3 regions of the Streptomyces lacaronensis genome follow, and region 3 is predicted to be linked to each of the others. Evidence: riboswitches for the same ligand, from Rfam matches in the RefSeq annotation. Region 3 holds a riboswitch; each other region holds the start of a gene.
What was found. Region 3 has a riboswitch for cyclic di-AMP ahead of ACMTAK_RS23800 (M23 family metallopeptidase). Riboswitches for the same ligand answer to the same signal wherever they lie in the genome.

Region 1: linked by a shared signal. The riboswitch ahead of ACMTAK_RS15480 (M23 family metallopeptidase) and the one ahead of ACMTAK_RS23800 (M23 family metallopeptidase) in region 3 are both predicted to bind cyclic di-AMP.
Region 2: linked by a shared signal. The riboswitch ahead of ACMTAK_RS29100 (C40 family peptidase) and the one ahead of ACMTAK_RS23800 (M23 family metallopeptidase) in region 3 are both predicted to bind cyclic di-AMP.

What each region holds. Positions count from the first base shown of each region.
Region 1 is NZ_JBLHDK010000003.1:3,675,000-3,685,324, forward strand. It holds gene ACMTAK_RS15465 (bifunctional acetate--CoA ligase family protein/GNAT family N-acetyltransferase) at 1-530, opposite strand, end outside; gene ACMTAK_RS15470 (HPr family phosphocarrier protein) at 720-1,001, shown strand; gene ACMTAK_RS15475 (GntR family transcriptional regulator) at 1,167-1,922, opposite strand; gene ACMTAK_RS15480 (M23 family metallopeptidase) at 2,174-2,968, opposite strand; cyclic di-AMP (ydaO/yuaA leader) riboswitch at 2,983-3,147, opposite strand; gene ACMTAK_RS15485 (M16 family metallopeptidase) at 3,432-4,814, opposite strand; gene ACMTAK_RS15490 (M16 family metallopeptidase) at 4,835-6,205, opposite strand; gene ACMTAK_RS15495 (DNA gyrase/topoisomerase IV subunit A) at 6,521-8,974, shown strand; gene ACMTAK_RS15500 (tetratricopeptide repeat protein) at 9,461-9,787, opposite strand; gene ACMTAK_RS15505 (sucrase ferredoxin) at 10,078-10,325, shown strand, end outside.
Region 2 is NZ_JBLHDK010000003.1:6,687,847-6,698,171, forward strand. It holds gene ACMTAK_RS29060 (helix-turn-helix transcriptional regulator) at 1-204, opposite strand, end outside; gene ACMTAK_RS29065 (SDR family NAD(P)-dependent oxidoreductase) at 292-1,104, shown strand; gene ACMTAK_RS29070 (Uma2 family endonuclease) at 1,219-1,797, shown strand; gene ACMTAK_RS29075 (SDR family NAD(P)-dependent oxidoreductase) at 1,868-2,830, opposite strand; gene ACMTAK_RS29080 (homoserine dehydrogenase) at 3,001-3,987, opposite strand; gene ACMTAK_RS29085 (C40 family peptidase) at 4,091-5,113, opposite strand; gene ACMTAK_RS29090 (hypothetical protein) at 5,461-5,814, shown strand; gene ACMTAK_RS29095 (L,D-transpeptidase) at 5,926-6,693, shown strand; gene ACMTAK_RS29100 (C40 family peptidase) at 6,797-7,960, opposite strand; cyclic di-AMP (ydaO/yuaA leader) riboswitch at 7,969-8,155, opposite strand; gene pcrA (DNA helicase PcrA) at 8,313-10,325, shown strand, end outside.
Region 3 is NZ_JBLHDK010000003.1:5,547,872-5,558,196, reverse strand. It holds tRNA gene ACMTAK_RS23835 (tRNA-Lys) at 1-32, shown strand, start outside; gene ACMTAK_RS23830 (right-handed parallel beta-helix repeat-containing protein) at 257-1,351, shown strand; gene ACMTAK_RS23825 (hypothetical protein) at 1,452-1,994, opposite strand; gene ACMTAK_RS23820 (hypothetical protein) at 2,237-2,791, opposite strand; gene ACMTAK_RS23815 (hypothetical protein) at 2,956-3,300, opposite strand; gene ACMTAK_RS23810 (DUF6227 family protein) at 3,884-4,654, shown strand; gene ACMTAK_RS23805 (PP2C family protein-serine/threonine phosphatase) at 5,015-6,385, shown strand; cyclic di-AMP (ydaO/yuaA leader) riboswitch at 6,723-6,858, shown strand; gene ACMTAK_RS23800 (M23 family metallopeptidase) at 6,870-8,099, shown strand; gene ACMTAK_RS23795 (aldo/keto reductase) at 8,318-9,262, shown strand; gene ACMTAK_RS23790 (hypothetical protein) at 9,372-9,692, opposite strand; gene ACMTAK_RS23785 (ATP-binding protein) at 9,980-10,325, shown strand, end outside.

The DNA.
Region 1 (10,325 bases), 1.9 Mb from region 3:
ACCCCGTCCTCGAAGCTGCGCTTCTGGGTGTAACCCGCGTCCGTGAACACCTTGATCATCTTGTTGTTGGCGGGCAGCACCTCGGCGGCGAACCGCCGGATGCCCCGTTCGCGCGCCACGGCGGCGATGTGTTCGAGGAGCGCGGAGGCCACCCCGCGGCCCTGGTGGGCGTCCTGGACGAGGAAGGCGACCTCGGCCTCGTCGGCGGGGGCCGCGGCCGGCATCCCCCGGCTGTCGATGCGGTCATACCGAACGGTGGCGATGAACTCATCCCCCACGATGGCCGCCAGGCCCACCCGGTCGACGTAGTCGTGGTGGGTGAAGCGGTGGACATCGCGGTCGGAGAGACGGGGGTAGGGCGCGAAGAAGCGGTAGTACTTCGACTCGTCCGAGACCCGCTCGTAGAAGCTGACCAGCCGCTGGGCGTCATCGGTGGTGATGGGACGGATCTGTGCCGTACCGCCGTCCCGGAGCACCACATCGGCTTCCCAGTGGGTCGGGTAGGCGTGATGGTCCGACGGGCTCCGCATGGGAGCCAGGGTACGGGCCCGCCCGGTCCGGATGGTGGACACCCTTGCGTCGGGGCCAAGTGTCGGGGGAAGGTCCGTATCGGGCCAGTCCGGGCATGGCCGGGCTCACTCGGACATCGTTCGGGTGAATCCGGACACCGTATGATTTTGGTCTAGACAACAGCACCGTCACACCTGAAGGGCAACACCATGGCTGAGCGCCGCGTCACCATCGGCTGGGCCGAGGGCCTGCACGCCCGCCCTGCGTCGATCTTCGTCCGGGCGGCCACCGCCGCCGGCGTCCCCATCACGATCGCCAAGGGCGACGGCACCCCGGTCAACGCCGCCTCCATGCTGGCCGTGCTCGGCCTGGGCGCCCAGGGCGGCGAGGAGGTCGTCCTCGCTTCCGACGCGGATGACGCCGAGGTCGCGCTCGACCGTCTGGCGAAGCTGGTGGCGGGGGGCCTCGAGGAGCTTCCCGAGACCGTCTGACCCCGGGAGGGCCCTGTCTGGAATTCCGGGGTGATTCCCGGGTGGTTTCAGGGATTCGGCACGGCGGGGCCGCGGTGGCCTTAATAGTCACCGCGGCCCCGCCGTTTTTCTGTTTTCGCGCACAGAATTCCCAAGGACTCCAAGGAGTTGTATACGGGAACTCTGTTAATTCCGGCCGCTCGCCGTGTTGACGGAATGTTTCGAAGTCCTCACCGGAATCGGGCGGCGCAGCCGGTATTCCGACAGCGCGCGCTCGGTGTGCGCCGTGGCGAGCGCCCGCGCGCGGTCGGCGTCGCCGCGCGCCACCGCGTCCACCAGCGCGCCGTGCTCCGCCCAGGACTCCACGGCCCGCCCGGCCGGATCGGGGCGCGCGGCGCCCTCGGGCGGCACGGGCCGCGGCCCGGGAGCGGCCGCGTACACCCACGCGGTCTTACGGCGCAGCTGGACGAGCAGCGCGGCCAGGCTCGGGCTGCCGGACGCCTGGGCGAGCGTCTCGTGGAACCAGTCGCCCAGCGGCCGCAGTTCGCCGAGCTGACCGCCCTGGGCCCGTTCCCGGCCGAGCCGGACCAGTCCGCGCAGCACCTTCAGATGGGCCTCGGTGCGGCGCTGTGCGGCCCGCGCGGCACCCAGCGGCTCCAGCAGCGCGCGGATGTCCAGCAGATCGGCCGCCTCGCGCTCGGAGGGCTGGGCGACGCAGGCCCCCGCGTGCCGCCGGGTCGTCACGAAGCCCTCGGACTCCAGGGTGCGCAGGGCCTCGCGGACCGGCACCCGGGAGACGCCGTAGCGCCGGGCGAGCAGTTCCTCGGTGAGGCGGCTGCCGGGCTGATACGCGCCGGAGACGATGTCGTCGCGAATCGCCGCGCAGACCGCGTGTGCCGAAATCCGGCGACCACCCTGGACCGCGTTCGTATCCCCGCTCACTTACGGTCCCGCATTGTCGAACCTCCGCCTTAACGCCCGCGAAACGCGGCCATGGAATGCGCGTTGAACGACTCTATTCCACGCGGACGCCATTTCCGATGGCGGGAAGCATTTCATGGCTATTTTTTGGTCAGGCGGGCGGTGGCACGCCGAAGGCCCCGTCCGGCGGACGGGGCCTTCTCGGAAGTCTCACGGGGTCTCGGGATCCCGGGATCGTGAGACCACGCGGCGTTCGCGTCGGACGCGACGGGTCAGACGTTGACGCCGTGCGTACGCAGGTACGACAGCGGGTCCATGTCCGAGCCGTAGTCCGGGCTGGTGCGGGCCTCGAAGTGCAGATGCGGTCCGGTGACGTTGCCGGTGGCGCCCGACAGGCCGATCTGCTGGCCCGGGGTGACCTTCTGGCCGACCGAGACGCTGATCGACGACAGGTGGGCGTACTGGGTGTACGTGCCGTCGTTCATCTTGATGACGACGTTGTTGCCGTAGGAGCCGCCCCAGCCCGCCTCGACGATCTCGCCCATGCCCACGGAGTGCACCGTGGTGCCGGTGGAGGCGTGGAAGTCGATGCCGGTGTGGCTGCCGGAGGACCACAGCCCGCTGGACGCCTGGTAGCCGGTGGAGACGTAGGAGCCGCTGATCGGCGACACGAAGGTGTTGAGGCGCTTGCGCTCGGCCTCGCGCGCGGCGCGCTCCTTGGCCTCGCGCTCGGCCTTGGCCTTCTTCGCCGCGGCCTCCGCCTTTCTGGCGGCCTCCTGGCGGGCGATCGCCTCTGCCTTGGCCTTGGCGGCGGCCTGCTCGGCGGCGGTCTCCTGGGACTGCGCCTGGGCCTCGATGTGGTCCGCGATCCCGTCGCCGATCACGATCGCCTGGGTCAGACCGGTCTGCTGGGGATCGGGGCCCCCGTCGGCCGCGAACGCCTGTCCGGTGATCCCGGCGACCACACCCGAGGCGACGGTCGTGATGCCCACGACGTTCGCACTCGTACGGATGTTGACCTTGGTGGTGCGGCGATGCTTCCCGGTGGCAGTGCGGGTGGACGCCATACTGAGGCGCACTCCTTTCCTTCCTTCTCGCCTACCGGGTTAGCTGACGGGTTCGGAGCAGGAAGGTCTCCTACGGACCCCTCCCCCGGCCGGGGAAGGCGCCCGATTCACCCCTGGGGACGTGTTGGGTCCCCGGCTCCCCTGGCTTGCGCCGTACGGGGACTCGGCGATGACTGTCCGGTGCCGCGGGTGCGGCGGGTCGCTGGCGAACAGCCGGACTGACGCTAAACGGGCCCGCTTTCGATCACCAAACGGTTCCGGTTTTTTGTTGCTCTCCCCACAAACCAAACAAGCAGTCAATCCCATAAATCGGGCAAGTCGGAAGGACCCCGGCGCCCTTACGGGGCCGGGGTCCTTCCGCTGTCGGCTCATGGACCGGACGTCTGCCGGACCGCCTGCCGGACCGTCGGCGAGCCGGCCGGACCGGCGGTTCCGCGCATGAATTCGGCCAACTCTCCTCGGCTCAGTTGGAGATGACGCGCACGTCGCCGATGCCCAGCGCGCGGACCGGCTCCTCGATCGCCGAGGCATCCCCGACCAGCACCGTGACCAGCCGGTCCGCCGGGAAGGCGCTCACCACCGCGGCGGTGGCCTCGACCGTGCCGGTCTCCGCCAGACGGGCGTACAACTGCGCCTGGAAGTCGTCCGGAAGATGCTGCTCGACCTGGTCGGCGAGGGTGTTCGCGACGGACGCCGCCGTCTCGTACTTCAGCGGGGCGACGCCCACCAGGTTCTGCACCGCGACATCGCGCTCGTCGTCGGTCAGCCCCTCCTCCTTCAGCGTGCGCAGCACCTTCCAGAGGTCGTCCAGCGCGGGGCCGGTGACCTCGGTGGCCACCGAGCCGCTGATCGCCAGCATCGAGGCGCCCGAGGAGCCGCCCGCGGGCGACGGGGGCCCGGAGCGCAGCACCTGGCCGAAGGCGCGCACCCCGTAGGTGTAGCCCTTCTCCTCGCGCAGCACGCGGTCGAGTCGGGAGGTGAGGGTGCCGCCCAGGCAGTACGTGCCGAGCACCTGCGCGGGCCAGACCCGGTCGTGACGGTCGGCGCCCACGCGCCCGATGAGCAGCTGGGTCTGCACCGCGCCCGGCCGGTCGACGATCACCACACGGCCGGTGTCGTCCGCGACGATCGGGGGAGCCGTGCGCGGCACGCCCGCCCCGCCCGTCCAGGCACCGAGGGTGTCGGCGAGCGCCCGGTCCAGGTCGACGCCGCCGAGGTCGCCCACGATGACGGCGGTGGCGGTGGAGGGGCGGAGATGCGCCTCGTAGAAGGCCCGCACGGCCGCGGCGTCGATGCCCTCGATGGTCTCCTGGGTGCCCTGACGCGGCCGGGACATCCGCGACTCGGCCGGGAAGAGCTCCGCGGAGAGGGCCATGGAGGCGCGGCGGGCCGGGTTGGCCAGCTCATGGGGGATCTCGTCCAGCCGGTTGCGCACCAGCCGCTCGACCTCGCCGTCCGGGAAGGCGGGGGCGCGCAGCGCGTCGGCCAGCAGACCGAGCGCCTTGGGCAGCCGGGAGGCCGGGACCTCCAGGGAGACGCGGACGCCGGCGTGGTCGGCGTGGGCGTCCAGCGTGGCACCGCAGCGCTCGAGCTCGGCGGCGAACTCCTCGGCGTCGTGCTTGTCGGTGCCCTCCGACAGGGCGCGCGCCATGATCGTGGCGACGCCTTCGAGCCCGGCCGGCTCGGCGTCCAGCGGCGCCTCCAGGTTGATCTCGACGGCGACGACCTGCTGACCGGGGCGGTGGCAGCGCAGCACGGTGAGGCCGTTGGGCAGCTCACCGCGCTCGGGGGCCGGGAACGCCCACGGCCTGGGGGCGCCGCCCTTGGGCTGCGGGTGGAAGGTCATGGTCGCGGTGACGGCGTCGCTCACTGGGCCGCCTCCCCTTCTGCGTCGGTCTCGGCGGCTTCGGCGGTGTCGGCTGCGTCCTCGGCGCCCTGGACGGGCTCGTAGACCAGCACGGCGCGGTTGTCGGGGCGCAGCCGCGCCGCGGCCACGGCCCGCACCTCCTCGGGGCTGATGTCGAGCACCCGCTCCACGGCGGTCAGCGCCAGCTGCGGGTCGCCGAAGAGCACCGCGTAACGGCAGAGCTCGTCGGCCCGGCCGCCGACCGTGGCCAGCCGGTCCAGCCACTCGCGCTCGATCTGCGCCTGGGCGCGCTCCATCTCCTGCGGCGTCGGCCCCTCCTCGGCGAAGCGGGCCAGCTCCTCGTCGACGGCGGCCTCGATCGCGGGCACCTCGACCCCGCCGGAGGTCTTCACGTCCAGCCAGCCCAGCGAGGGGGCGCCCGACAGCCGCAGCAGGCCGAACCCGGCGGCCACGGCGGTGCGGTCGCGGCGCACCAGGCGGTTGTGGAGCCGGGAGGACTCGCCGCCGCCGAGGACGGTCAGCGCCAGGTCGGCGGCGTCGGCCTCACGGGTGCCGTCGTGCGGCAGCCGGTAGGCGGCCATCAGTGCGCGGGCCGGGACCTCCTCCTCCACGACCTCGCGCAGCTGACCGCCGATCACCTCCGCGAGCGTGCCGTCGCGCGGCGGCCGCTTGCCATCGTGGGAGGGGATGGAGCCGAAGTACTTCTCGATCCAGGCGAGCGTCTGCTCGGGGTCGATGTCGCCGACGATCGACAGCACGGCGTTGTTGGGGGCGTAGTAGGTGCGGAAGAACTCCCGCGCGTCCTCCAGGGAGGCCGCGTCCAGGTCGGCCATGGAGCCGATCGGGGTGTGGTGGTACGGGTGGCCCTCGGGGTACGCCATGGCGACGAGCTTCTCGAAGGCGGTGCCGTACGGGACGTTGTCGTACCGCTGGCGGCGCTCGTTCTTGACGACGTCGCGCTGGTTCTCCAGGCTCTCCTCGTCCAGCGCGGTCAGGAGGGACCCCATCCGGTCGGCCTCCAGCCACAGGGCGAGCTCGACCTGGTGGGCGGGCATGGTCTCGAAGTAATTGGTGCGCTCGAAGCTGGTCGTGCCGTTGAGTGAGCCGCCGGCCCCCTGCACCAGCTCGAAGTGGCCGTTGCCGGTGACCTGCGCCGAGCCCTGGAACATCAGGTGCTCGAAGAGGTGCGCCAGGCCGGTGCGCCCCTTGACCTCATGGCGCGAGCCGACGTCGTACCACAGACAGACCGCGGCGACCGGGGTCAGATGGTCCTCGGAGAGCACCACGCGCAGGCCATTGGCCAGGCGGTGCTCAGTCGCTTTCAAGCCGCCGGAGCCGGCCTGCTGCGTGGCCGTGTGACCCATGGGCATGTACGTCCCTTCGATCGCGTGATGGAGCGCGTGCCAGCCGCTTGCGCAGCGCTTCTGTCACTGTATGCAAGGGGACGGACATCTGGCGAAGTTCCGGTCCACTCCCGTCCCGCCGAGCTGTCCCGAACCGTTTCGGCGGGCCCTCCGGCGCCGGATCCGGACCCCTTCGAGGGGGCTTCGCCGGGTGCCGCCGGGCGCGGTTCCGGGGCCCGCACCGGCCGCGAGCGCCCCGGGCCGTTCCACACTTGTCGGTGGACCGGGCCACAATGGTCCGCGTCAGATCCCGCATCGGCAGTTGAAGGAGCCCCAAGCGCGATGGCCCGCCGCCGCACGAAGACCCCGCCGCCGGACGACTTCGAGGAGCGCATCCTCGACATCGACGTCGTCGACGAGATGCAGGGCTCCTACCTCGAGTACGCCTACTCGGTCATCTACTCGCGCGCGCTGCCCGACGCACGAGACGGGCTCAAGCCCGTGCACCGCCGCATCCTCTACCAGATGAACGACATGGGCCTGCGCCCCGAGCGCTCCTATGTGAAGTGCGCCCGCGTCGTCGGCGAGGTGATGGGAAAGCTCCACCCGCACGGCGACGCGTCGATCTACGACGCGCTGGTGCGCATGGCGCAGCCGTTCTCCATGCGCCTGCCGATGGTCGACGGCCACGGGAACTTCGGCTCGCTGGGCAACGACGACCCGCCGGCCGCGATGCGGTACACCGAGTGCCGGATGGCGTCGGCGACCTCGCTGATGACCGAGTCGATCGACGAGGACACGGTCGACTTCTCCCCGAACTACGACGGTAGTGAGCAGGAGCCGGTCACCCTCCCCGCCGCCTATCCGAACCTGCTGGTCAACGGCACGTCCGGGATCGCGGTCGGCATGGCCACCAATATGCCGCCGCACAACCTGGGCGAGGTCATCGCCGCCGCCCGCCATCTGATCAGGCACCCGGGCGCGGACCTCGACACGCTGATGCGGCATGTGCCGGGGCCCGACCTGCCCACCGGCGGCCGGATCGTGGGCATGAGCGGCATCAGGGACGCGTACGAGACGGGCCGCGGCACCTTCAAGATCCGCGCCACGGTGGCCGTGGAGGACGTGACGGCCCGCCGTAAGGGCCTCGTCGTCACCGAGCTCCCCTTCGCGGTGGGACCCGAGAAGGTCATCTCCAAGATCAAGGACCTGGTCGGCGCGAAGAAGCTCCAGGGCATCGCGGACGTCAAGGACCTCACCGACCGTGAGCACGGGCTGCGGCTGGTCATCGAGATCAAGAACGGCTTCAACCCCGAGGCCGTCCTGGAGCAGCTCTACAAGCTCACGCCGATGGAGGAGTCCTTCGGCGTCAACAACGTGGCGCTGGTGGACGGCCAGCCGCTCACGCTGGGCCTGAAGGAGCTGCTGGAGGTCTACCTCGACCACCGCTTCGACGTGGTCCGTCGGCGCAGCGAGTTCCGGCGCACCAAGCGGCGGAACCGGCTGCACCTGGTCGAGGGCCTGCTGGTGGCACTGCTCGACATCGACGAGGTCATCCGCCTCATCCGGCAGAGCGAGAACGCGGCGGAGGCCAAGCGGTCCCTCATCGAGCGCTTCGGCCTCTCCGACGTCCAGACGCAGTACATCCTGGACACCCCGCTGCGCCGGCTGACCAAGTTCGACCGGCTGGAGCTGGAGTCGGAGCGCGACCGGCTCAACGCCGAGATCGAGGAGCTGACCCGGATCCTCGACTCCGACGCCGAGCTGCGCAAGCTGGTCTCCTCCGAACTGGCCGCGGTGGCCAAGAAGTTCGGCACCCCGCGCCGCACGATGCTGCTGGAGTCGTCGAACGCGCCGGTGACCGCGGTGCCGCTTGAGGTCGCGGACGACCCCTGCCGGGTGCTGCTGTCCTCCACCGGGCTGCTGGCCCGTACCGCCAACGGCGAGCCGTTCCCGGTCGAGGGGAAGGCCAAGCGCGCCAAGCACGATGTGATCGTCTCCGCGGTCCCGGCCACGGCCCGCGGCTCCGTAGGGGCGGTGACCTCCGCCGGGCGGCTGCTGCGGCTCTCGGTGATCGACCTCCCGATCCTCCCGGAGTCGGCCGCACCCCCGAATCTGTCGGGCGGGGCGCCCATCGCCGAGTTCCTCTCGCTGGAGGACGACGAGGAGCTGATCTGCCTCACCACCCTGGACGAGTCCTCACCGGGGCTCGCGATCGGCACGGAGCAGGGCGTCGTCAAGCGCGTGGTCCCCGACTACCCCGCCAACAAGGACGAGTTGGAGGTCATCGGCCTCAAGGAGGGCGACCGGATCGTGGGCGCGGTGGAGCTGTCCACCGGCGAGGAGGACCTGGTCTTCATCACCGACGACGCCCAGCTGCTGCGCTACGCGGCCGGCCAGGTGCGGCCGCAGGGCCGCGCCGCGGGCGGTATGGCGGGCATCAAGCTCACCTCCGGCGCCAAGGTGATCTCGTTCACGGCCGTCGACCCGGCGAGCGACGCGGTGGTCTTCACGGTCGCGGGCGCGAGCGGCACCCTCGATGACTCGGTGCAGCAGTCGGCCAAGCTCACCCCCTTCGACCAGTACCCGCGCAAGGGCCGGGCCACGGGCGGGGTGCGCTGTCAGCGGTTCCTGAAGGGCGAGGACTGCCTGGTCATGGCCTGGGCGGGGACGGTCCCGGCCCGCGCGGCGGGGGCGAACGGCTCCCCGGCGGCCCTCCCGGAGATCGACCCGCGCCGCGACGGCTCGGGCGAGCCGCTCGCCAAGCCGGTGACGGTGGTGGCCGGGCCGGTGTAGCCCGGGCGGGCGGGTCCGGCGGACGGGCGGGCCGGCCCGGACGGGCAGGACGGGCGCAGGGGCGCGGCACCGCGAGCGTGCCGCGCCCCTCGCCGTTCCCGGGGCCCCTCGCCGCTCACGAGCGCCGCCGTTCCCGGGCACCGCGCCGCTCCCGGCCGCAGGCGCCGCTCACTCCCTCGGGCCCGTCCGCACAACGGCCCGCCCCGCTCCCCGACCCGCGGCACGGCTCGCCGGGGCCCGGCATGACCCGGTGTGACGGCTACCCCGCTCCCTTCGCCCGGCACGATCCCTCGCCGCGGTGCCGCAGGGGCCCGAGTACGCCCGCCCTGCCCAGGGCGAGGGCCATCCTCCGCCGTGCGGGCGACCGCGCCAGGCTCCCCCGGCCGCCGCCGGGAGAAGCCCCCTGTTCGCGGCCGCGCGCCCCGGTCCGCGGCCGGGCGCCACGGTGAGGTCGGCCCCGGACAGCCGACGGCCACGGCAAACGATTCAGTGGCCGCTGCCGTTGCGCCGGGCGCGCATCTGCCGGAGGGCAAGGCGCGCGCCGTCGTGGCCGCGGTCGGCCGCCCGCTGGAAGTGCCGCTCCGCCTCGCCCAGCTCGCCGCGGTCCAGATGCACGGTGCCGAGCACTACCATGGCCGAGAGATCCCCCGTCCCGGCGGCCTTGCCGAGCCAGTGGACCGCCTCGGCGTACGCGCCCCGCTGCCCCAGCCCGATGCCGTAGACGGTCATCCCCCGCGGATCACCGGCCTCGGCCGCCTTACGGGCGAGCGGTTCGGGAATCGGCCGCCCCTCGTCGTAGGCCGCCCTCACCATGGCCCTCAGCCCGGGATCCAGCGGGCGCGCCCCGCGTCTTCCCCGGCGGCCGCGCCACCGCGCCCATAAGCCACCCATATCCGCCCCCTCCGCCCCCTGGGTGCCATTTTCCCGGCTGCTCCCACCCCATGGAACGGTGAGTACGCGGCGGAATACGGACTGCCGCGCTCCGCCGGCCTGGGGCCGATGAGGCGCCGTTCGGCTCGGGTCGTTCGTCCCTCCACCACGGCTCGGGCGCGTACGCACGACCCGGTGAGCGCTCTCGATCAAGAGAGGTTAGGCTTACCTTCGTGAGCACGTGCGCGACCGCCTCCCGCGACCTGTCCGAGCCGCTCGCCGGGACGGCGGCCACCGCCTCCACCTGGCTGCTGGTGGAACAGCCCGGGCCCTGGGGCACCGAGGCCCTCACCGCCAGCCGCCTCGACCCGGCCGTAGGGCGCGCCCTGGAGCGCGCCGCCGAGGGCACCGGCGTACGGGTCGCGCTGATCCGCCGCCCCGGCCGCCACGCCGATCTGCACACCGGCGCCAGGCACCGGGT
Region 2 (10,325 bases), 1.1 Mb from region 3:
GGCCAGCACCTCGCGGGACGGGCGCGGGGCGCGGGCCTGCTCCAGCCGCGTGTAGTACTCGGTCGAGATGAACGCCAGCTGCGCCACCTCCTCGCGCCGCAGCCCCGGCGTCCGGCGCCGCGTCCCGGCGGGCAGCCCCACATCGGCGGGCGTGATCCGCTCACGTCGGCTGCGCAGGAACGCCGCCAGCTCTCGTCTGTCCACGCCTTCAGTGTGCGCGGACGGCCGGAGGCTCAGCCAGGTACAGCCGGTGCCTGGTTGGGCCCCGGCGCCCGCAGCAGCCTCGGGGACATGAACGACACACCGAACACCACCTCCCTGGACACCTCATCCCTCACCCCGGCCGCCGGTCTCCTGGCCGGCAAGGTCGCCTTCATCACCGGCGCCGGGCGCGGCATCGGCGCCGCCGCGGCCCGCCTCTTCGCCCGGGAGGGCGCCCGGGTGCTGCTGGCGGCCCGTACGGAGGCCCAGCTCAAGACGGTCACCGAGGAGATCCGCGCGGCCGGCGGCACCGCCGATCACGTGGTGTGCGACCTGGCCGACGCGACGAGCGTCCGCGCCGCCGTCGACCGGACCGTGGAGCTGTACGGCAGGCTCGACGTGGCCTTCAACAACGGCGCGACGATCCAGCAGCCGGGCCCGATGGACCAGCTGCCGCAGGCCGACTTCGACCACGTCTACGCCGTCAACCTCCGCGGCCCCTGGCTGGCCATGAACGCCGAGGTCGCCGCCATCCGCGCCACCGCCGGAACCGGCGCCATCGTCAACAACTCCAGCGTCGGCAGCCTCATGGGCAACCCCGAACTCCCCGCCTACGGCGCCATGAAGCGCGCGGTCAACAGCCTCACCGAGTCCGCCGCCGTCACGTACGGCCCTGAGGGCATCCGCGTCAACGCCGTCGCGCCCGGCGCCACCCTCACCGAGATGATCCGCGAATGGGAGGAGGAGTCCCCCGGCATCGTCGACCGCATCACCACCCACGCCCCGCTGCGTCGCGCCGCCGACCCGGATGAGATCGCCCAAGCCGCGGCCTGGCTCCTCAGCGACCGCGCCTCCTATGTGACCGGCGTGGTCCTCCGGGTGGACGGCGGCACCCAGGCCTGAGGTCGCCGGTAACACCGGTTGGGAGACGACCCGCTCCGGCGAATAAAAGAGCGAATGATTGTTCAAGACGCACCGCCCGATGTCGGGGCACTATGGGGGCGAGGAGGCGAAGCCATGACCCCCAGCACCGCTGACCGGCCGGAGATGGGCATCGAGGAATTCGAGGAGCTTGCCCGCACGGCGCCGGAAACCGTGAGGCTCGAATTCATCGATGGGAAGCTAGAGGTCAAGCCCGTGCCGGACGGGGATCACGACGAGATCATCATGTGGGTCCAAGAGCAGTGCATGCAGCACCGTCCGGATCTGCGGCTGTACCGGGAGCGGGGCCTGAAGACAGAGGGGTACCGGCAAGGGCGCGCTCGTCCGGACGGCACTCTCGCGCCGCGCAGGCACTTCGCCGGGCATGGAGAGTGGTCCGACCCGAAGGGTGTCGTGATGACCGTGGAGGTCACCTCGCGCGACGGGGACACGAACCGGCGGGATCGCCTGGACAAGCGGGACGGCTACGCAAGCGCGGGCATCCCGGTCTACCTCCTCATCGACCGGGACGACTGCACGGTCAACGTCTTCAGCGAGCCGGAGGACGGCAAGTACCGGAGCCTGACCTCGCGGCCCTACGGGGCCGTCATCGAGATCCCGGATCCCGTCGGGATCACCCTCGACACCGGGGAACTCAAGGACTACGCGTCCTGATCGCCCAGCCGCAGGCCCAGCCTCACGCCCAGCCGCAGGCCCAGCCTCACGCCGGGCCGCACGCCCAGCCTCACGCCGGGCCGAACCGCGGTTCGAGTCCCGTCAGGTCGCGGCTTGCCGACCACAGGTGGGCCGCGACTTCCGCGTTCGCGAGATGACCTCGGACGGGGCGGCGGCGGGGGGTGCCGCGGAGGGCGAAGTGGCGGGGGGTCCATAGTTCGCCGCCGGTGATGGATGGGTCGAGGACCGCTTGTACGGCGGGCCAGGCGGCCGCGTCCTTGCCCTGGACGAGGATTCCGGCGGGCAGACCCCGCAGCCGTTCGGCGGGTGTGCGGACGTGCAGGGGCGGGCGGGAGGGGGTGAGGGAGTCGAGCGCGCCGCCGGGGTGGGTGACCACGCTCCGTACCGTGCTGCCGACCGCCCGCAGCCGTCGGTCGAGTTCGAAACCGAAGAGCATCTGGGCCAGTTTCGAGCGCCCATAGGTGCGCTCGGGCTCGTAGTCGCGGGTGCTCTCGAGGTCGTCCAGGTCCAGCCGTTCGGACATGGCCGCGAAGCTGCCCGTGGTGATGACGCGGCCCTCGGGGGCGGCCGTGAGCAGTGGTGCCAGCCAGTGGGTCAGCGCGAAGTGCCCGAGGTGGTTGATGCCGAACATCGCCTCATGGCCGTCCCCGGTCTCCCGGCGCGGCGGCTGGTCGAACTTCACCCCGGCGTTGTGGACGACCGCGTCCAGACGGTCCGACCCCAGCGCTTCCACGGAGGCTTCGAGCGACGGGAGATCGGCGAGGTCCAGCCGGATATGACGCACCCGGGCGTCGGGGACCAGGGAACGGATCGAGGCCACGGCGGCGTCCGCCCTGCCCGGGTCCCGGCTGCCGAGGACGACGGTGGCTCCCGTACCGGCGAGCTGTTCGGCGACGAAGTAGCCGATCCCCGCGTTGCCTCCGGTCACCAGAAAGGTCTTTCCGTCGGCCCGGGGGAGGCTGTGGACATCCCACCGCTCGGTCGAGGATTCGGTCGGGGCCGCGGAAGGCATGCGGGGGCTCCTTGCGTTCGTGAGGGCGGGGACGGTGCCCAATGGGGCTCAGGCTGAACGCGTGTCAGCCTTACGGTCGCCACCGACGCCCCGCCGACAGAGCGTCGTCACACCGCGCACCCCGCCGACAGAGCGCCGTCACACCCCGCACCCCGCCGACAGATCGCCGCTCAGGCGAACCCGTGACCCACCGGCCCCGCCACGTCCAGCGTGTCCTTCACCATGGCGAGCGCCGCGCCCAGGGGGCTGGAGCGGCCGCCGCTCACCGTGATGTCGCCCGCGTCGGGGCAGCCGTAGACGGCGGCCTTCTCGGGGCCCCTGAGGGCGTACAGAGGGTCGCCCGGTTCCGTCTCCTCCAACGCGACGCGGACGACGAGCGGTTCATCGGCGGTCGCGGTCGCGACCGACCGCAGACGGCGGCCCCGCGCGGCGGCCGTACGGGCCGCTTCCGCCGTCCCGAGGTCGATCCCCGGGCCCGCCTCCGTCCTTACGGCCGTCGCGTCCCACCCCCACAGCAGCGCGGCCAACAGCCGTACCTTCACGGCCGCGTCGGCGCCGGAGAGGTCGGCCGTCGGGTCGGCCTCGGCGATACCGCGCCGCTGGGCCTCCGCGACCGCGTCGTCCAGCGCGTCGCCGTCCGCCAGCCGGTCCAGGACGAAGGTGGCGGTGCCGTTGGGGCAGGCGCGCAGCGTACGGCAGCCGAGGCCGCGTACCCCGATCCGCGCGAGGTCGGCGGTGGGGAGGGCGGCTCCGGTGGCGCCCGAGATCCGGACGCGGCTGCCGCCCTCGGCCGCCGCCCGGCCCAGCTCGCCCCAGTGGCTGAGCAGATGGCTCTTGGTGGCGGTCACCACATGGACGCCTCGGCGCAGGGCCGACAGCGCGTCCGCGGCGGCCTGTTCGCGCACCGCCGGGGACGACGGCACGGCCTGGGCCAGTACCGCCGCCCCCGTACGCTCCAGGGTCTCGGCGAGCGGCGGCAGCGGGCCCCAGCCGGTGCGCGGCTCCGTCGGCGGCCCCTCGGCCGCGCTGGTGCGCACGGCGGCGAGCCGCAGCGGCAGCGCGCCGCCGATCAGCCGCTCGGCGTAGGCCCGGCCCACCGGGCCGTACCCCGACAGCACGACGGAGGGTTCGGGCCCGGTTTCGGCTTCGCGTGGCATGCGGCCAGTCTGCCTTGTGTCACCAGGCCGGGACCGGGGACGGCTATGCGGGGCGGGTCGTCGTCGGGGACTGCTGTACGGGCCGGGCCGGGACCGGGGACCGCTACGCCGGGCGGGCCGCCCCCGCGAAGGGCATGTCCGCCACGGAGGCCAACCGGACCGGGGCCCCGGGGCGCGGGGCGTGGATCATGCGGCCGCCGCCGATGTAGAGGCCGACATGGCTGACACCGGAGTAGAAGAAGACCAGGTCGCCGGGGGCCAGTTGATCGCGGGTGACGCGCTGACCGGCGTTGATCTGGGTGTACGTGGTGCGGGGCAGGGCCACCCCGGCGGCGCGCCAGGCGGCCTGGGTGAGCCCCGAGCAGTCATAGCCGTGGGGACCGGTGGCGCCCCACACATACGGCTTGCCGAGGGCCGCGTACGCGTAGGAGACGGCGCGGGCGGCGCGGCCCGTGGCGGGGGCGAGGGAGTCGGCGGCCTTGTCGCCGCCCCGCGCCGCCAGCAGGCGCTGCCGCTGCTCGAGGGTCAGCCGGCCGAGGAGGCGATCGGCGGCGGCGAGCTTCTCCTGGACGGTCCGCTTGTGGTGGGCGGCGGCCGTCCGGGAGGCGCGCAGAGCGGCGAGGCGGTCGGCCGCCTCGCCGCGGACCTGGCGTAATTTCCGCTCCTGACGGCCGATCGTGGCGATCAGGGCGGCCTGGCGGCTCCCCGCGCGCTCGGCGAGCGAGGCGCGCTGAAGGTACTGGTCGGGGGAGGAGGACAGGGCGAGCTGGAGGGCCGGGGCGATCGTCCCCGAGCGGTACTGGGCGGTGGCGAAGGCGCCGAGGGCGTTGCGCGCGGTGTTGAGCCGGGTGGTGCGGCGGGCGGCCTGGTCGCGCAGCGCCTCCAGCGTCCGGCGGGCCTTGTCGGCCTTCTCCCTCGCGCCGTTGTACTTCTCGGTGGCCTCCTCGGCCTCTCGCTGGTACTCATCGACCTTCGCCTTCACCTGAGCGGGGGTGAGGCGGTTCTCGGCGTGTCCGGTGCCGTCGAGGAGGGTGGCGGACGCGGCGCCGGTGAGGGCGAGGAGCGCGGCCGCGCGGGCGGTGCTGCTGGTGAGCGAGCGCTGCTTGGGCTTCCTGTGCGACGCCACTGCGGCGGTTCACCTGGTCTTTCTTGGGCAGTCCAGTTCGGGCGATCCAGGACATTCCGCAGATCCTGGACCCTTGTGGGGAGCGGACGGGCAGGTGGCAGTCCGCCATGAGGCGGGGACCCTCGGTTGACGGGAAGCGGACTGCCACCTGGAGGAGGAAGCTAGGCCGGAAAGCGGGGGCGTGCGGGGGATTGAACGGGAGTGCACGGATTTCGTCGATCCGGTGACGACTGATGATCGCCCGGCGAGTGGGGCGGTCGGGAGTGTGGGGCGGCCGTGATCGAAGCGGCGATAGGCCCCCACCCGAGTGCCGGACGATGATATGCGCGCGGCTAGTCTCCGGAGCCATGGACGTACTCATTCACGTGTTCGTCGGCCTCCACATCGTCGGCATCGGCGCGCTGCTCGGTGGCTTCTTCTCGCAGCTCAAAGCCGCGCGCGCGGGCGAGGCCCGGATGATCCCGGCGATGCTGCACGGCGCGCTGACCATGCTGGTGACCGGCGTGGCGCTGGTCGGGCTCAACCAGGCGGACGACAACAGCGTCAATACCGTCAAAATCGGTATCAAGCTGGCGCTATTGGTCGTCATCCTCGGCCTGGTCTATGTGAAGCGCGACGAGGAGAAGGTAGAGTCGGCCGCCTTCGGCGCGGTGGGCGCCTTGACAACGGCAAACATCTTCATCGCCGTGCTGTGGACCTGACGAACGAATGTTCTGGGGGTAACCCAAGGCAATTGCGACACGATCCCGAGGCAACCGTTTGCACTCGCGAGCTGTCTTAGTAAAGAACGAGGCAGTCGAGAGGAGTGGCCAATGGGGGTAGTGGGGGCAGTCAGAAGTCATAGGCGGCGCGTGGGCGTCGCGCTGGGGCTGGCGGGGATGGCGGTGCCGCTCGCGGTGGCCGTCGCCGGTCCGGCGCAGGCTCAGGCGCGGCCGCTGGGCCGGTCGGCCGGCACGGTGACACCGGTGAGCATGGCCGCGTCGTCGTGCACGACCACCGCCGGGCCGTACCAGAGGCAGGCCGAGCGGTTCCTGGGCCGTCCCGTGGACGGACGGCAGTCGCGGGCGGACTGTCTCGCGATCCAGAAGTTCCAGATCGACCACGGCGTCAGCCCGACGATCGGCTACGCGGGCCCGATCACCTCGGGCGTGATGAGCCTCATCAGCGCCCAGAAAGCCGCCGGGCACAATCCGAACGCGGCGAGGAAGTGCCCCACCAACAGGGGCCGTATCGCCTGTGTGGACCTCACCCGCCAGCTGAGCTGGGTCCAGGACGGCTCCCGGCTGGTCTACGGACCGGTGCCGGTGCGGTCCGGGCGGGACGGCTTCGAGACCCGCACCGGGCTGAAGAAGGTCTACTGGCGGAACATCGACCACTGGTCGACGCTCTACAAGGTCGCCATGCCCTACAGCCAGTTCTTCGACGGCGGCCAGGCGTTTCACTCGATCGCCGGCAGCGTATGGTCCCCGCCCGGCTCCCATGGCTGCGTCAACATGCGTAAGGGCGACGCCAAGAAGTACTGGAGCCTGCTGAAGAACGGCGACGACGTGTACGTCTACGGGCGCAAGCCCGGCACCTGAGCCACTGACGGCGCCGAGAGGCGCTGACGGCGCCGCTGAGCCGATGACGATGCCGCTGCCCGGGGTCCGCCCCCGGGCAGCGGCATCGTCGGGATCAGGGGCCCTACGAGGGCCGCACGCTCCCGTAGATCGGCATCTCCGTGATCGGCGCCTTCTTCACCACATCGCCCGGCTTCGGCGCGTGGATCATCATCCCGTCGCCGATGTAGAGGCCGACATGGCTGATGTCGTCGTAGAAGAAGACGAGATCGCCCGGCTGGAGTTGGGACGTCGAGACGCGCGTACCGGCCTTCACCTGGTCCCAGGTGGTGCGCGGCAGCGAGATCCCGGCGGACTTCCAGGCCGCCTGCGTCAGCCCGGAGCAGTCGAAGGAGCTGGGCCCGGTGGCGCCCCAGACGTACGGCTTGCCGAGCTGCGCCTTGGCGAAGGCGATGGCCTGGGCCGCCTTGGAGCTGTTGGCCGGGACAGAGGGCGTGGAGGGCGCCGTCGAACCGGAGCCACCCGCGTTCTGCTCCTGCTGCTTCTTGCGCGCGGCCGCCTCCTGCCGCTGCTTCTCGGCCAGCTCGGCGGCCTTACGGCGGGCCTCTTCCGCCTTCTTCTTCTCGATCGCCGCCAGTCGCGCCTTCTCCTTGGCGGTCAGATTCGCCAGCAGCCGCCGGGCCTCGGTCAGCTTGTCCTGGACGGTCTTCTTCTGGACCTTCAGCTGCTTCTGGGACGCGGTCAGCGAGGCAAGGCTCTCGGCGGCCTTACCGCGCTCCTTGGCGGCCTTCACCCGCTGCTTCTGGAAGTCGTCGACGGCCTGCTTCTGCCGACCGGTCATCCGGTCGATCAGATGCGACTGGTCGAAGACGTCCTGCGGATCGTTGGAGAACAGCAGGGTCGCGGCGGAGCGGGCCATTCCGCCGTCCCGGTACTGGGCGGTGGCGTAGGTGCCGAGCATGCGCCGCGCCTCGTTGAGCTTCTCGGTGCGCTGGGCGACGGAGTCCAGCAGCTTGTCGACCTTGGCCCGCTGCTGGTCGGTGCGCTCCTTGGCGGCGTTGTAGCGCTGGGTGGCGGTCTCCGCCTGGTGGTAGAGGGTGTCGACCTTCTCCTTCACCTTCTCGATCGACTGGGCGGCCGGCTTGGGATCGGTGGGCGCGGCGTTGGCCGACTGGGAGAGGAGGGTGACGGATGCGAGGGCGGCGGTGGTGAACCCGACGGCCGTACGGCGGCTGTGACCCGTGAGCGGGGCGGGTATTCGGCTCCGCGGCTTGCGGTGCGACGCCAAGGGAGGCGACTCCTTCCGTGGACCGCCTACCGGGTTAGCTGACGGGTTCGGGCGGTACGGAAGGTTGCCCTACGGCCGTGTCCGGACGGCACCGTGTGCGCCGTACCGTTTCGGGCCGATTCACCCCGGTCTTGCGTTGTTGGGTCCCCGGCTCCGGGCGCCTCACGGCGTAACCGGACTCGGCGGAGGCGCCCGTGCCGACGTGGTTCGCCGACGGATCTTCCGGGCCGCCTGACGCAGGACGGTAGCCAACACGTGGGGCTCCTGTGAAGACTGGTGGCCGTTTTGCCCGAAACCGTTTCGTGATGTTCGTACGTCGGCTGTCAGTGGGGCGGCCTAGACTCGGGGAGCGATGAGCAGCCTCTTTGACGACAGCTTCCTGGCGGACCTCGGGCCTTCTCAGGACGAGGAGCGGCCACCGCCGCCCGAGGATTCGGCACACCCTGGCCACGGTGGCGCCGAGGACGTGCCGCATCACCTCTTCAGCGGCGATTTCGACGCGCCCGTGCCCCGGGAGGCCCACTACCGGGACGGCGCGCCCCGGCCCGCCGTGGACCCGTCCGCGCTGCTCGAGGGGTTGAACGAGCAGCAGAGGGCCGCCGTGGAGCACACCGGCTCGCCGCTGCTGATCGTCGCGGGCGCCGGCTCCGGCAAGACCCGGGTGCTCACCCATCGCATCGCCTATCTGCTCGGCGCCCGCTCCACCCACCCCGGCCAGATCCTCGCCATCACCTTCACCAACAAGGCGGCGGGCGAGATGAAGGAGCGCGTCGAGGAGCTCGTCGGCCCGCGGGCCAACGCCATGTGGGTGTCCACCTTCCACAGCGCCTGCGTCCGCATCCTGCGCCGGGAGTCGAAGAAGCTGGGCTTCACCTCGTCGTTCTCGATCTACGACGCGGCCGACTCCAAGCGGCTGATGTCGCTGGTCTGCCGGGATCTGGACCTCGACCCCAAGCGGTTCCCGCCGAAGTCCTTCAGCGCCAAGATCTCCAACCTCAAGAACGAGCTGATTGACGAGGAGACCTTCGCCGAGCAGGCGGCAGGGGGCACCTCCCGGACGGAGTCCGGGGGAAGTTTTGAGAAATCGCTGGCCGAGGCGTATGCGATGTACCAGGCGCGGCTTCGCGAGGCCAACGCGCTGGACTTCGACGACATCATCATGACCACGGTCAATCTGCTCCAGGCGTTCCCGGACGTCGCCGAGCACTACCGCCGCCGCTTCCGGCACGTCCTGGTGGACGAGTACCAGGACACCAACCACGCGCAGTACACACTCGTGCGCGAGCTGGTGGGCACCGACACCGAGGAGACCACGGCCGCCGAGCTGTGCGTCGTGGGCGACGCCGACCAGTCGATCTACGCCTTCCGGGGCGCCACGATCCGTAACATCCTCCAGTTCGAGGAGGACTACCCCACCGCGCGGACGATCCTCCTCGAGCAGAACTACCGCTCGACCCAGACCATCCTGAGCGCGGCCAACGCGGTCATCGAGCGCAATGAGAACCGCCGCCCGAAGAACCTGTGGACGGACGCCGGCGCCGGGGCCGAGATCACCGGCTATGTGGCCGACACCGAGCACGACGAGGCCCAGTTCGTCGCCGACGAGATCGACCGGCTGACGGACGCGGGCGACGCCAAGGCCGGGGACGTGGCGGTCTTCTACCGCACCAATGCCCAGTCCCGTGTCTTCGAAGAGGTCTTCATCCGCGTCGGGCTGCCGTACAAGGTCGTCGGCGGGGTGCGCTTCTATGAGCGCAAGGAGGTCCGGGACGTCCTCGCGTATCTGCGGGTGCTGGCCAACCCCGAGGACTCCGTCCCGCTCCGCCGCATCCTGAACGTGCCCAAGCGCGGCATCGGCGAGCGCGCGGAGGCCATGATCGACGCGCTGTCGCTGCGCGAGAAGATCACCTTCCCGCAGGCGCTGCGCCGGGTTGACGAGGCGTACGGCATGGCGGCCCGCTCGGCCAACGCCGTCAAGCGGTTCAACACGCTCATGGAGGAGCTCCACACCATCGTGGAGTCCGGGGCGGGCCCGGCCACCGTCCTGGAGGCGGTGCTGGAGCGCACCGGCTATCTGGCCGAGCTCCAGGCGTCCACCGATCCGCAGGACGAGACCCGGATCGAGAACCTCCAGGAGCTCGCCGCCGTGGCCCTGGAGTTCGAGCAGGACCGCGGCGAGGAGAACCCCGGCACCCTCGCGGACTTCCTGGAGCAGGTCGCGCTCGTCGCCGACTCCGACCAGATCCCCGACGAGGACACCGAGGGCTCCGGCGTGATCACGCTGATGACCCTGCACACGGCGAAGGGCCTGGAGTTCCCGGTCGTCTTCCTCAGCGGCATGGAGGACGGCGTCTTCCCGCATATG
Region 3 (10,325 bases):
ATTGGTTCAGGGTTCGAGCCCCTGATGACCCACTTCGGAAACCGCAGGCGCCATCGGTGACCTGCGGTTTCCTCGTTTCTGAGGGTCCCGCCGCACGGCCTTCCGCGGCCCGGGAGCGGGGAGTTCTCACCCCCGTCGTACAGAAGATCGAGTCTCACTCGACCGGCGCTTGAGCGGATGCCGAGCAGTACTCGACCGCAGAGTCTGAACCTGCTGCGTCTGGTCCGCTGCTCGGAAACGCTTAAGGAGACTCCTCGTGCGACTCGCGACAACGATCCGGGGTTTGATCCCCGTCATGGCGCTGGCGGTATCGGCATGGGCGGTCTCCGCTCCGGCGTCCGCCGAAGGAAAGGGAGGCGGCGGAAAGGAGGGTGAGAAGGCGGCCCCCGTGCCCTGCGGGGACGCGGCGGCGCTGGTCAACGCGGTGAGCGAGGCCAACAGCTCCCCTTCGGGCGGGTCCGTCGTCCTGACCACGGGGTGTGTGTACACGCTGGGCTCCGCGGCGTACACCGGCCCCAACGGCGCTGATGGACTGCCGCTCATCACCCGTGACGTGACCATCAGCGGGACCCTGGCGACCATCAGACGCAGTGCGTCCGCGGCGGACTTCCGGATCGCGGAGATCGCGCCCGGCGGAAGCCTTACGGTCAACGGCGTGACCTTCTCGGACGGCCGGGCGACCTCGGGGGCGGGCACCGACGGCGGCGGCATCCTCGACGGGGGCTCGCTGCGGCTGATCCAGTCCACGGTCACGGGCAACACCGCGAGCAACGTCGGCGGGGGTGTCGAGGTCGCCTCGGGCGGCTCGGCGGTGCTTTCGGGCACGGATGTGACGCACAATTCCGCGGGAGACGGCGGCGGTATTCACATCAATACGTCGGCCACCCTCAGCGTCTCGGGCGGCAACATTTCGGACAATACCGCGGACAGCTCGGGCGGCGGCGTCAGTAACTGGGGAACGACGCTGCTGAGCGCCGTCACGGTCGCGCGGAACAGGACCACCAACTTCGAGGGCGGCGGTATCTCCACCTCGATCGGAGATCTCACGATCAACGGCGGCCGGGTGACCGAGAACACCGCCGGCAGTTTCGGTGGCGGTATCGCCAATATGGGCAGCGCACTGCGCGTACAGTCCACCACGGTGAACGGGAATACCGCCACGCTGAATGGCGGCGGTGTGTTCCAGCACGCGGGCACCACACAAATGACCGGCGATACCGTGACCGGTAATACGGCCAATGGCGGCCAGGGCGGCGGGATCTTCACCGACGGCGGCTCGATCGCGCTCACCGCGACCACGGTCACCGGGAACAACCCGAATCAGTGCGTACCGGCCCTCGCCGGATGCTGAAAAAGGCGTGACAACCGCTGAAACGACCCTGCTGAACGCCGCGGCGCCCCCGGAAGCCGTTCTTCCGGGGGCGCCGCCTGCCTGACCGCCTGCTCGACCGTCAGTGCTTGCAGTCCTTCTTCTTCGCCTTGACCTTGTGCGAGGTCTTGGCCTTGTGCTGCTTCTTCGCCTTGTGCTCGCACTTGTCCTTCTTGTGCGGGTCCTTGGCCTTGTGCGAGTCCTTGGCCTTGTGGTGCTTCTTGGCCTTGTGCTGCTTCTTCGGCGGGTCCGTGTTCACGACGACGACCGGGTCCGGCTCGGCGAGGGTGACGTTCCCGCAGTTGGAACCGAGGTTGGTGTCGCCAGTCGGGGCGGCGGCGCCGGTGACCAGGGTGGTGCCGGTGGCCGTGCCGCAGTCGCTGGCCTGGATGACCGAACCGCTGCTGTTGGCGAAGTTGACGCAGTCCGAGCCGAGGTTGATGTCGCTGGTGGTGGCGGCGCCGCCGAGGTTGCTGGTGGCGCCGGTCGCCGTCTCACAGAGGTTTCGCTGAGCCCCGCTGGACTGCGGGAAGAGGCCATGGGCACTCGCGCTGCCTGCGCCACCGACCACCATTGTGCCCGCGGCCGCCGCGGCCATGAGAGCTGCCTTCTTACCGATCTGCATTGTTCTGGTGCCTCCATATCGGGTTCTCCGCGAATAAATCCGCAGACACCTCTTGAACGATATTTCCAGAGGCCTGGATCCGGGAATACTCGAAGCATCACCCATCCGCCACAGTAAAGGTATATTCAGCCGTCCGTGGAAACGAAAAAATGAACGCGGCCCCGGGGGAAATTTCCCCAAGGCCGTGTTCATGCCGAGCGGATGTGTCCGGAGCTCGGTGGCGGGTTCCGGAATTCGGTGTTTCAGGACCGCTGACGCTTTCCCTGGCCACCGCTCTTGCCGCTCTTCTTGCCGTTCGCGCTCTTCCCCTCAGTTCCGTCCTGGGGGTCGGTGCCTGCGGCATTGACGCAGTTGGTCTCGGTGGTGACGTCGGAGCCGGGGCCGATCGTGATCGGGCCCGTCACAGAGGTGGTGCGGCAGTTGTTGGTCTGCTTCGTGACCCCGCCCGACTCACTGACGTTGACGCAGTTGGTCCCGTTCTTGATTTCGGATCCGGGAGCCAGTGCGACGGTGATCGGACCGACGACGGAGTGGGTACGGCAGCGGTTCTCCTGCGTCGTCACACCCGATTCGGCGGTGTTGACGCAGTCGGTCTGATTGCTGATCTCGGTCGGGCCGGCCACCACGGTGACGGTGCCGATGACGGAACTGGTGGTGCAGCGATTGCTCTGCGTCCCGCCGTTGGCGCCCGCCGAGCGGCTGGGACCGGTTTCGGTGGCGTCGGCTCCGCCCGCACCGCCGATGAGCAGCGCGCCCACGGTCGCCGCTAGAAGCGCCGTCCTTTTGCGCTTGTGCATAAAGAGCCTCCAATCGGGCTTCGGATGCGGCACACTCAGCACCGTCACCGAAAAGCCTTTCTCATGGCAGCGGCCCTGGAAGAGGCTTCCAGGGCCGCGATTCCCAACGGGGGGATGCCTCATGGTGTTACCGCGGGCGGGAACACCATGAAAGGGTCAGCGACTCAGGGGGTGTCGTCGACGGCGATGTTCCCGCACTTGGAGCCGACGTAGGTGTCGCCCGTCGGGGCGGCGGCGCCGGTGACCAGCGTGATGCCGGTGGACGTGTCGCAGTCGTTGCCCTGGTAGACCGAACCGCTGCTGTTGGTGAAGTTGACGCAGTCCGAGCCGAGGTCGATGTCGCCGGTGGCGGCGGTGCCGCCGAGGTTGCTGGTGGCACCGGTGGCCGTGTCACAGTGGTTGCCCTGGTAGGCATAGTCGTCGTTCTGGGCCAGGGCACCGCCCGCGCCACCGATGACCAGAGCGCCGGCGGCCGCGGTCAGAAGAACTGCCTTCTTGCCGATGTTCACTTAAATCCTCCGTCTGGGTTGCTCCGCGAATTCACGGACGCATGACACAACGAAGCTCATCAGTTAAGGCTTCGGGCCGCCAGTCAGCTTCACCCGTCCGGCATAGTGCGGCTCTTCCGGTGCGTGTTATCCGAGAATCCCGCTAAGGGGGACCAACGCGAGCTCCATTTGGCCCAGCGGAATCTGAATCCCCTTTATGAGGAGGGGAGGAGGTTGGCTGCCGGGCCGCGATTGGGGCGGGACGAGGCGGAGGCACGGGGATGGTCCGCGGACGCTCGGCTGCCGGGCAACGGCCGCCCGACGGAGGCGGGTGACGGGGCGGCAGCGCACCGATGGCCATGTGACGGCCGGGAGACGGCCTCGCGCCGACCGACCGGGCCGCCCTGCCCCCGCCCCGGGACTTGTTCGACCGGTCGGACGAGTGATACATCCAGGCTCTACGACGCAGGAGTGAATGAGGCACAGTCACACCGACAGCTTCGCCGAACCGCAGCGCGGCGCGTGTTCACGCCGCTACGCTAAGTGCGCGAAGTGGTCGCCCGGGGGGCGCGGCGAATCAACGCCGGGAGGCGGGAGGAGAGACATGGGGCACTCACGAGGGGAAGGGACCCCTTCCGAGCTGATGGACGGGCTGCTCGCCCGTGCGCAGAACGGCTTCGAGATCGGCGAGGCGGTGCTGGCCCAGGCGCGAAGCGCCCTGATGCACCAGTCCGAGCTGCGGTCCTGTCGGCAGTGCAATGAGCGGTGCGGCCAGCTCGGGTACAGCACCTATCGGCATGTCTTCCTGCTCCCCGACGGCAGCAGCCTGCTGCTGTGGGAACTGGAGCACAACACGGGCGAGGGCGGCCGCCCGCTGTACGAGCTCTACGAGGACGAGGACGCCCTGACGCTGGCCGAGCGCCGCGTCCATGAGCGCCTCGGCGGCGCCCGCTGGGAGGAGCTCGACGGGTTACCGCTGTGGCTCCCGGACCAGCTGCTGCACACGGCCGAGCCGGTGGAGAGCTCCCGTGCGTATGTGGCCGACGATTCGGCCGACCACGCCCGTCGCGTCCTGCGCCGCGCGGAGAACGCCGACCGCCCGGGCGAGGAGACCGAGCGGCTGCTCGCCACCGCGTTCGCCCATGACATCGCCCTCGCGCCCAAGCCCCGGCGCCGCTCCGGCGGTCCCGACGCGACCTGGTGCCGCTTCTATGAGCACGCCTTCCTCCTCGCCGGAGGGGACGAGATCGTGCTGTGGGAGCTGGAGCACAATCTGACCCGTGACGGCCGGCTGGTGTGCGAGGTGTACCTCGACGAGGTCTCGGCGGAACTCGCGGCGGACCGCCACGCCCGCGCGCTGGGCGTCGACCTCTGACGTACGCGGGGCCTCCTGGCGTACGCGGGACCTCCTGGCGTACGCGGGGCCTCTGGCGTACGCAGGACCTCTGACGTACGCGGTATCTGACGCTTCCGTAGCCCGTCCGTAGCCCGCCGACCGGGGTCCTGGCGCGCTCACACCCCCGCATGCGTGGGGTCGACGAGACGCCTCGTGCGGCGCTCGGCACGCGTCCCCACCCGCCCAGCACCCGCTTGGCCGACACCGGCTCGCCTGGCGGCCCGTCAGCCGGAAGCCTGGTGACGGCGGTGACGGCGGTGACGCCGTGACGACCGCGCCGCCGTGCCGCTGTGACGGCGGCTGGGACGCGGACCAGGGAAGCGAGAGAAGCCGGTGCGGGTGCGAGGGAGCAGGGCTCGTACGGGCGCCCGTACGGAGGGCCGTACCGAGGGCCGTACGGAGCGGCGTACGGCCTGGCCCCGGCTGAGCCGCCCGCTCGCCCGCCGACCCGCCACCCGCCTCCGTACGCTCATCGACACCGGCGCCGCGGCCGGTGCCGCCGCCGACGCGTCCGCCGGGTCCGCCGCGGGGCCGGCTCCGGGCGAGGAGAGCGGTAAGGAGCCCCCGGGCCGCCGTATGGCCCGCTGGGTCCCCGCCGTCCTCGTCCTCGGCGGCATCGCCTTCGACCTGGCCGCCCCGCCCGGCTACACCGCCTCGCCCTTCTTCGCCGCCGCCCCCTTGGTCGCCGCGGCGCTCTTACCGCTGCGTCAGACCATCGGCACGGCCGTCGTCGCGGTCCTCGCCACCTGTCTGCTGGCGGAGTTGCACGGCGTGCGGGACCCGACCCAGGCGGCCACCGAGATCATCACGGTGGCGACCGTGACCGTGCTGGCGGTGGTGATCAACCGCGTCGTACGCCGCGGCTACCACCGGCTCGCCTCGGCGCGCGGTATCGCGGAGGCGGCCCAGCGCGCCGTCCTGCCCGCGCCGCCCGCCCGGCTCGCCGGACTGGAGATCGCCGCGCGTTACGTACCGGCGGAGAAGTACGCGGCGATCGGTGGTGACCTGTATGCCGTCCAGGACACCCCGCACGGTGTACGGCTGACCGTCGGGGACGTACGCGGCAAGGGGCTGGGGGCCGTGGAGGTCGTGGCGATCCTCCTGGGCTGCTTCCGGGAGGCGGCGGAGCAGGAGACGACCCTGGAGGCGCTCGTGGGCCGCCTGGAGCGGGCGCTGCAGCGCGAGGGCGCCCGGCGGGCCGACCTGGAGGTGGTCGAGGGGTTTACGACGGCCGTGGTGGCCGAAATTCCGCGCGGCGACTCCACCCTGCGGCTGATCAACCGCGGCCATCCGGCGCCGCTGCTCCTGGAGGAGGGCGGCGCGGTGCGTGCCCTGGAGCCGGAGGCGTCGGCGCTGCCGGTGGGGATGGGGGAGTTGGCGGGTTGGCCGGACCGGGTGATGGAGCTGATGTTCGCGGAGGGCGAGACGCTGCTGCTGTTCACGGACGGGGTGACGGAGGCCCGGGACCGCCATGGCGAGTTCTATGACCCGGAGGAGCGGCTGCGCGGTCGCCGCTTCGACGGTCCGCAGGAGCTGCTGGACGCCTTGGTGGCCGATGTCGAGCGCCATACGGGTGGCGGAACGCCGGACGACATGGCGCTGCTGGCGGTCCGTCGGACCCCGGCTCGCGGCAACGGGCGGGACAGCGCGCGGGACAGTAGGCGGGACAACGGTGAGGGGAACGACAGGGCGAACCCCACGCCGTCGTAGCCGACTGACCAACCAACCAACCGACCAACCAACCGCACCGCGATCGCATCGCATCGCACCACGCCGCACACCGTGCGTAACCGGCCGAGCCCCCTCCGCATAACAATTGACGCACGATCGATCCGTATGCGGTTTTGCCAAGTCTTGCCCAGCACGTCGACTCGCCCCTATCTGTCCCCTCTTGAGTGCTAAGTTCATGCCAAAGGTGCGCGGATTCCTCGGAACAGCTTGGAATCACATCGCGCTCTCTATTAACGTTCGATAACGCAGCGCGGTCGTCACAACCGTCGCAAGGGCGGCACCGTGCGCCGTCGCCGAATCCCGTACGCACAGCGGCAGTACCGCACCACCAGCAGCACCAAGGGAACCGGGGAACCAACAACCTTGGGGTGAATCGGGTCGAACCTGACCCGTAGGAGACCTTCCTGCTCCGAACCCGTCAGCTAACCCGGTAGGCGAGAGGGAAGGAAAGGAGTGCGCCTCCGTGGCGTCCAACAGGTCTGTCCTGGACGAGGCCCCGTATCGAACACGGGGAGGCGGTTTGGGGACCGCCACCGCCTACGGCCCCGGCTTCGACGCCGGCGGCGGGATGAGCTCAGGGGACGGCCGACTCGCCCCCGACGACCCTTACGCGTTCGCCCCCGACGACCGCTATGCGGATGAGGGCGCCTCCGAGGGCCCGGGTGCCGGATTCGAGGCCGAGACCTGGGAGGAGTGGAACCCCACCGAGGAGTCCATCGCTCCCGTACGCGGCCGGCACCGCGTTGCCAAACAGCGAGGCGGGACCATGGCACGCAGCGGCGCCGTCCTCGGGGTCGGCGTGATCGCGGCGGTCGGTGCGGGCGGTATGGCCAGCGCCAAGGACCGTCCCGCGCTCCCCATATCCATGCCGGACCTCGGCCATGTCGCCGATGAGGTGAAGGCCAGCCTGCCCGACGCCAAGGATCTGCCGGGGATCGGCTCCTGGGCGTCGGATGACAGCAGCGGCGCGCAGACCGCCGCCGCCCCGCTCTCCCAGGCCGGTCTGACCAGCGAGGACGAGCAGCGCGGCACCACCGACGCCGGTGAGGCGCTCCGCGCCCGCATCCTCCAGCAGGCCGAGAACCAGCAGAACGCGGCGGACGAGGACAGCCGCACCGCCGCGGCGCAGGCCGCCGCCAAGGAGGCCAGGGCCGCCGCGGACAAGGCCGCCGACCAGGCCGCGGAGGCGGTCGCCAAGCGGAAGGCCAAGGCTGCGGCGGAGAAGAAGGCCGCCGAGCAGCGGGCGAAGGAGGCGGCCGAGAAGAAGGCCGCGGCCGAGCGCCAGGCCAGACTCGCCGCCGCGTACACCCTCCCCGTCGGGTCGTACACCCTGACCGCCAGCTTCGGCCAGGCGGGCGACATGTGGTCGGCCGACCACACCGGCCAGGACTTCGCCGCCCCGACCGGCACCCCGGTCAAGGCGCTGCACGGCGGCACCATCACCCAGGCGGGCTGGGCCGGTTCGTACGGCTACCGCATCGTGCTGACCTTGAGCGACGGCACCGAGCTCTGGTTCTGCCACCTGTCGTCGATGGTGGTCACCTCCGGCAAGGTGTCGACGGGCGACGTCATCGCCCGCGTCGGCGCCACCGGCAATGTGACCGGCCCGCACCTCCACCTCGAGGTCCGGCCGGGCGGCGGCTCGCCGATCGACCCGATGCCCTGGCTGCGCCAGCACGGGCTGAACCCCTGATACCCCGGCGGCCCTGGCGCTCTCTCCCCCCTTGACGCCAGGGCCGCCGGTTTACGTGCCGATGGGGCTTTACGTCCCGATGGTCCATGGGGCTCTACGTGCCGACGGGGCTTTACGCGCCGAGGGGGCTTTACGTCCCGACGGGGCCGCCCCCCCAGGAACGCACGCGGGAACAACAGGCCGGAACAACCCCGTCCAGCCAACCGTTGTAAAGATGTATGGCTGACAACACACAGAAGATCGGTGACCTGTCCGTCTTCCCGCTCTCCCTCGGCGGGAACGTCTTCGGCTGGACCGCGAACGAGGCCGAGTCCTTCCGGGTGCTCGACGCCTACGTGGCGGCGGGCGGCAATTTCATCGACACCGCCGATGTCTACTCCGCCTGGGTACCGGGCAACGAGGGCGGCGAGTCCGAGACCATTCTCGGCAACTGGTTCGCCTCCCGCGGCAACCGCTCCGACATCGTCCTCGCCACCAAGGTGGGCGGCGGCTCCCCGGAGCCACGCGGGCTGACCTCGTCCGCCATCAAATCGGGCGTCGAGGAATCCCTCCAGCGGCTGCGCACCGACTACATCGACCTCTACTACACCCACTACGACGACCCGTCGGTGCCGGTGGAGGAGATCATCACCACCCTGGACGAGCTGGTCAGGGAGGGCAAGGTCCGCGAGATCGCCGCGTCCAACGTCGGCGCGGACCGCCTGGAGGCCCAGCTGACCTTCTCCACCCGGGAGAACCTGGCCCGCTACGTCGCCCTCCAGCCGCACTACAACCTGGTCTCGCGCGACACCTTCGAGGGCGAGCTGTCCGAGGTGGCCGCCCGCCACGACCTGGCGACGATTCCCTACTACTCCCTGGCGTCCGGCTTCCTCACCGGCAAGTACCGTCCGGGCACGGCCGTCGACAGCCCCCGCTCCACGGGCGCGGCCAAGCACCTGGAGACCGAGCGCGGCCAGAAGGTCCTCGCCGCCCTGGACGACGTCGCCGCCAACCACCGCACCGAGCCCGCCACGGTCGCCCTGGCCTGGCTCCTCGCCCAGCCCACAGTCGTGGCCTCCCTGGCCAGCGCCAGCTCCACCGACCAGCTCCCCGCCCTCCTGGCCTCGGTCGACCTCAAGCTGACCCAGCCGGAACTGGACCTGCTGACGTCGGCGTCGGACTGAGCGGAAGACGGGGCGGGACCGGGCCGTAGGACGGCGGGCGGGCGATATTGGAGCCCCGCCCGCCTGAGCCACCCGCACATACGTGACCGCTACGTACGCCCCAGGGCCCTTACGCGCCGACCGTCGAGGGGTGCCGCCGATCGGCAAGGGCCCAGGACGCGAGGGCAACGCCGCCGGCGACGGCGAAGACGGACGGCCAGGCCCCGATCTTCTTCGCCAGCGGATGCGACCCGGCGAACGCGGCGACATACGCCGCACTGAGCGCGGCGGCGGTCCCGTTCCCCGCCTTCTCCCGCCACCCCCGAGCGGCCACCGCCCCGGCAGCGGCCAGCGCAACACCACCCAAGGGCCGCTTCTTGGTCCACCGAGCCACCGAATACCCCCCGACCAACCCACCCGCAGCCACAACCCCCGCCGGCACTCCAGCCATCCCCATACCTCCCACTCCAAGGATCTCCTGGCCCCGACCCTACGCATCAGCCCGCGCAATGACCGCAGTCTGCCTGCCTGGGCTGTTACAGCTCGTCCTCTCCCGCAGTGTGGGGCATTAAGCGTTGTTCTGCCCTGTCTGTGCCTATATGTGAAGATTACGTAGATGCCGAACCGAGATAGTTGAACTCGTCCTCTACACCCGGCGTGTACGTAGAATGGCGCATCGTTAGCGATGGGCCGCCGTTCCCCCACACGGGCCCTACCTGTGGATAAGGAACGGAGTGCATGTCTTCTTCCACTTCCCTTCCTGCCAGTTGGCAGTACGACGTCCCTACCAGCGGAAGTGTGCACCTGCCTCCAGACGCTGGATACGCCAGGGCGTTAACCAACCAGGGGTATAGCTTCGAGGCTGCGGTCGCGGATCTAGTGGACAACTCGATCGACGCTGCCGCCGACGCCATCGTCGTGCACTTCCTCCGCGCACACGACCGCATTGTGTCGTTGCTGGTCCTCGACAATGGCCGCGGGATGGACGACGCAGGCCTGGACAGTGCCATGACGGTCGGGCGCCGCCGCGACTACGGGGGGCAAGCTCTCGGCATGTACGGCACCGGCCTGAAAGCCGCCTCGC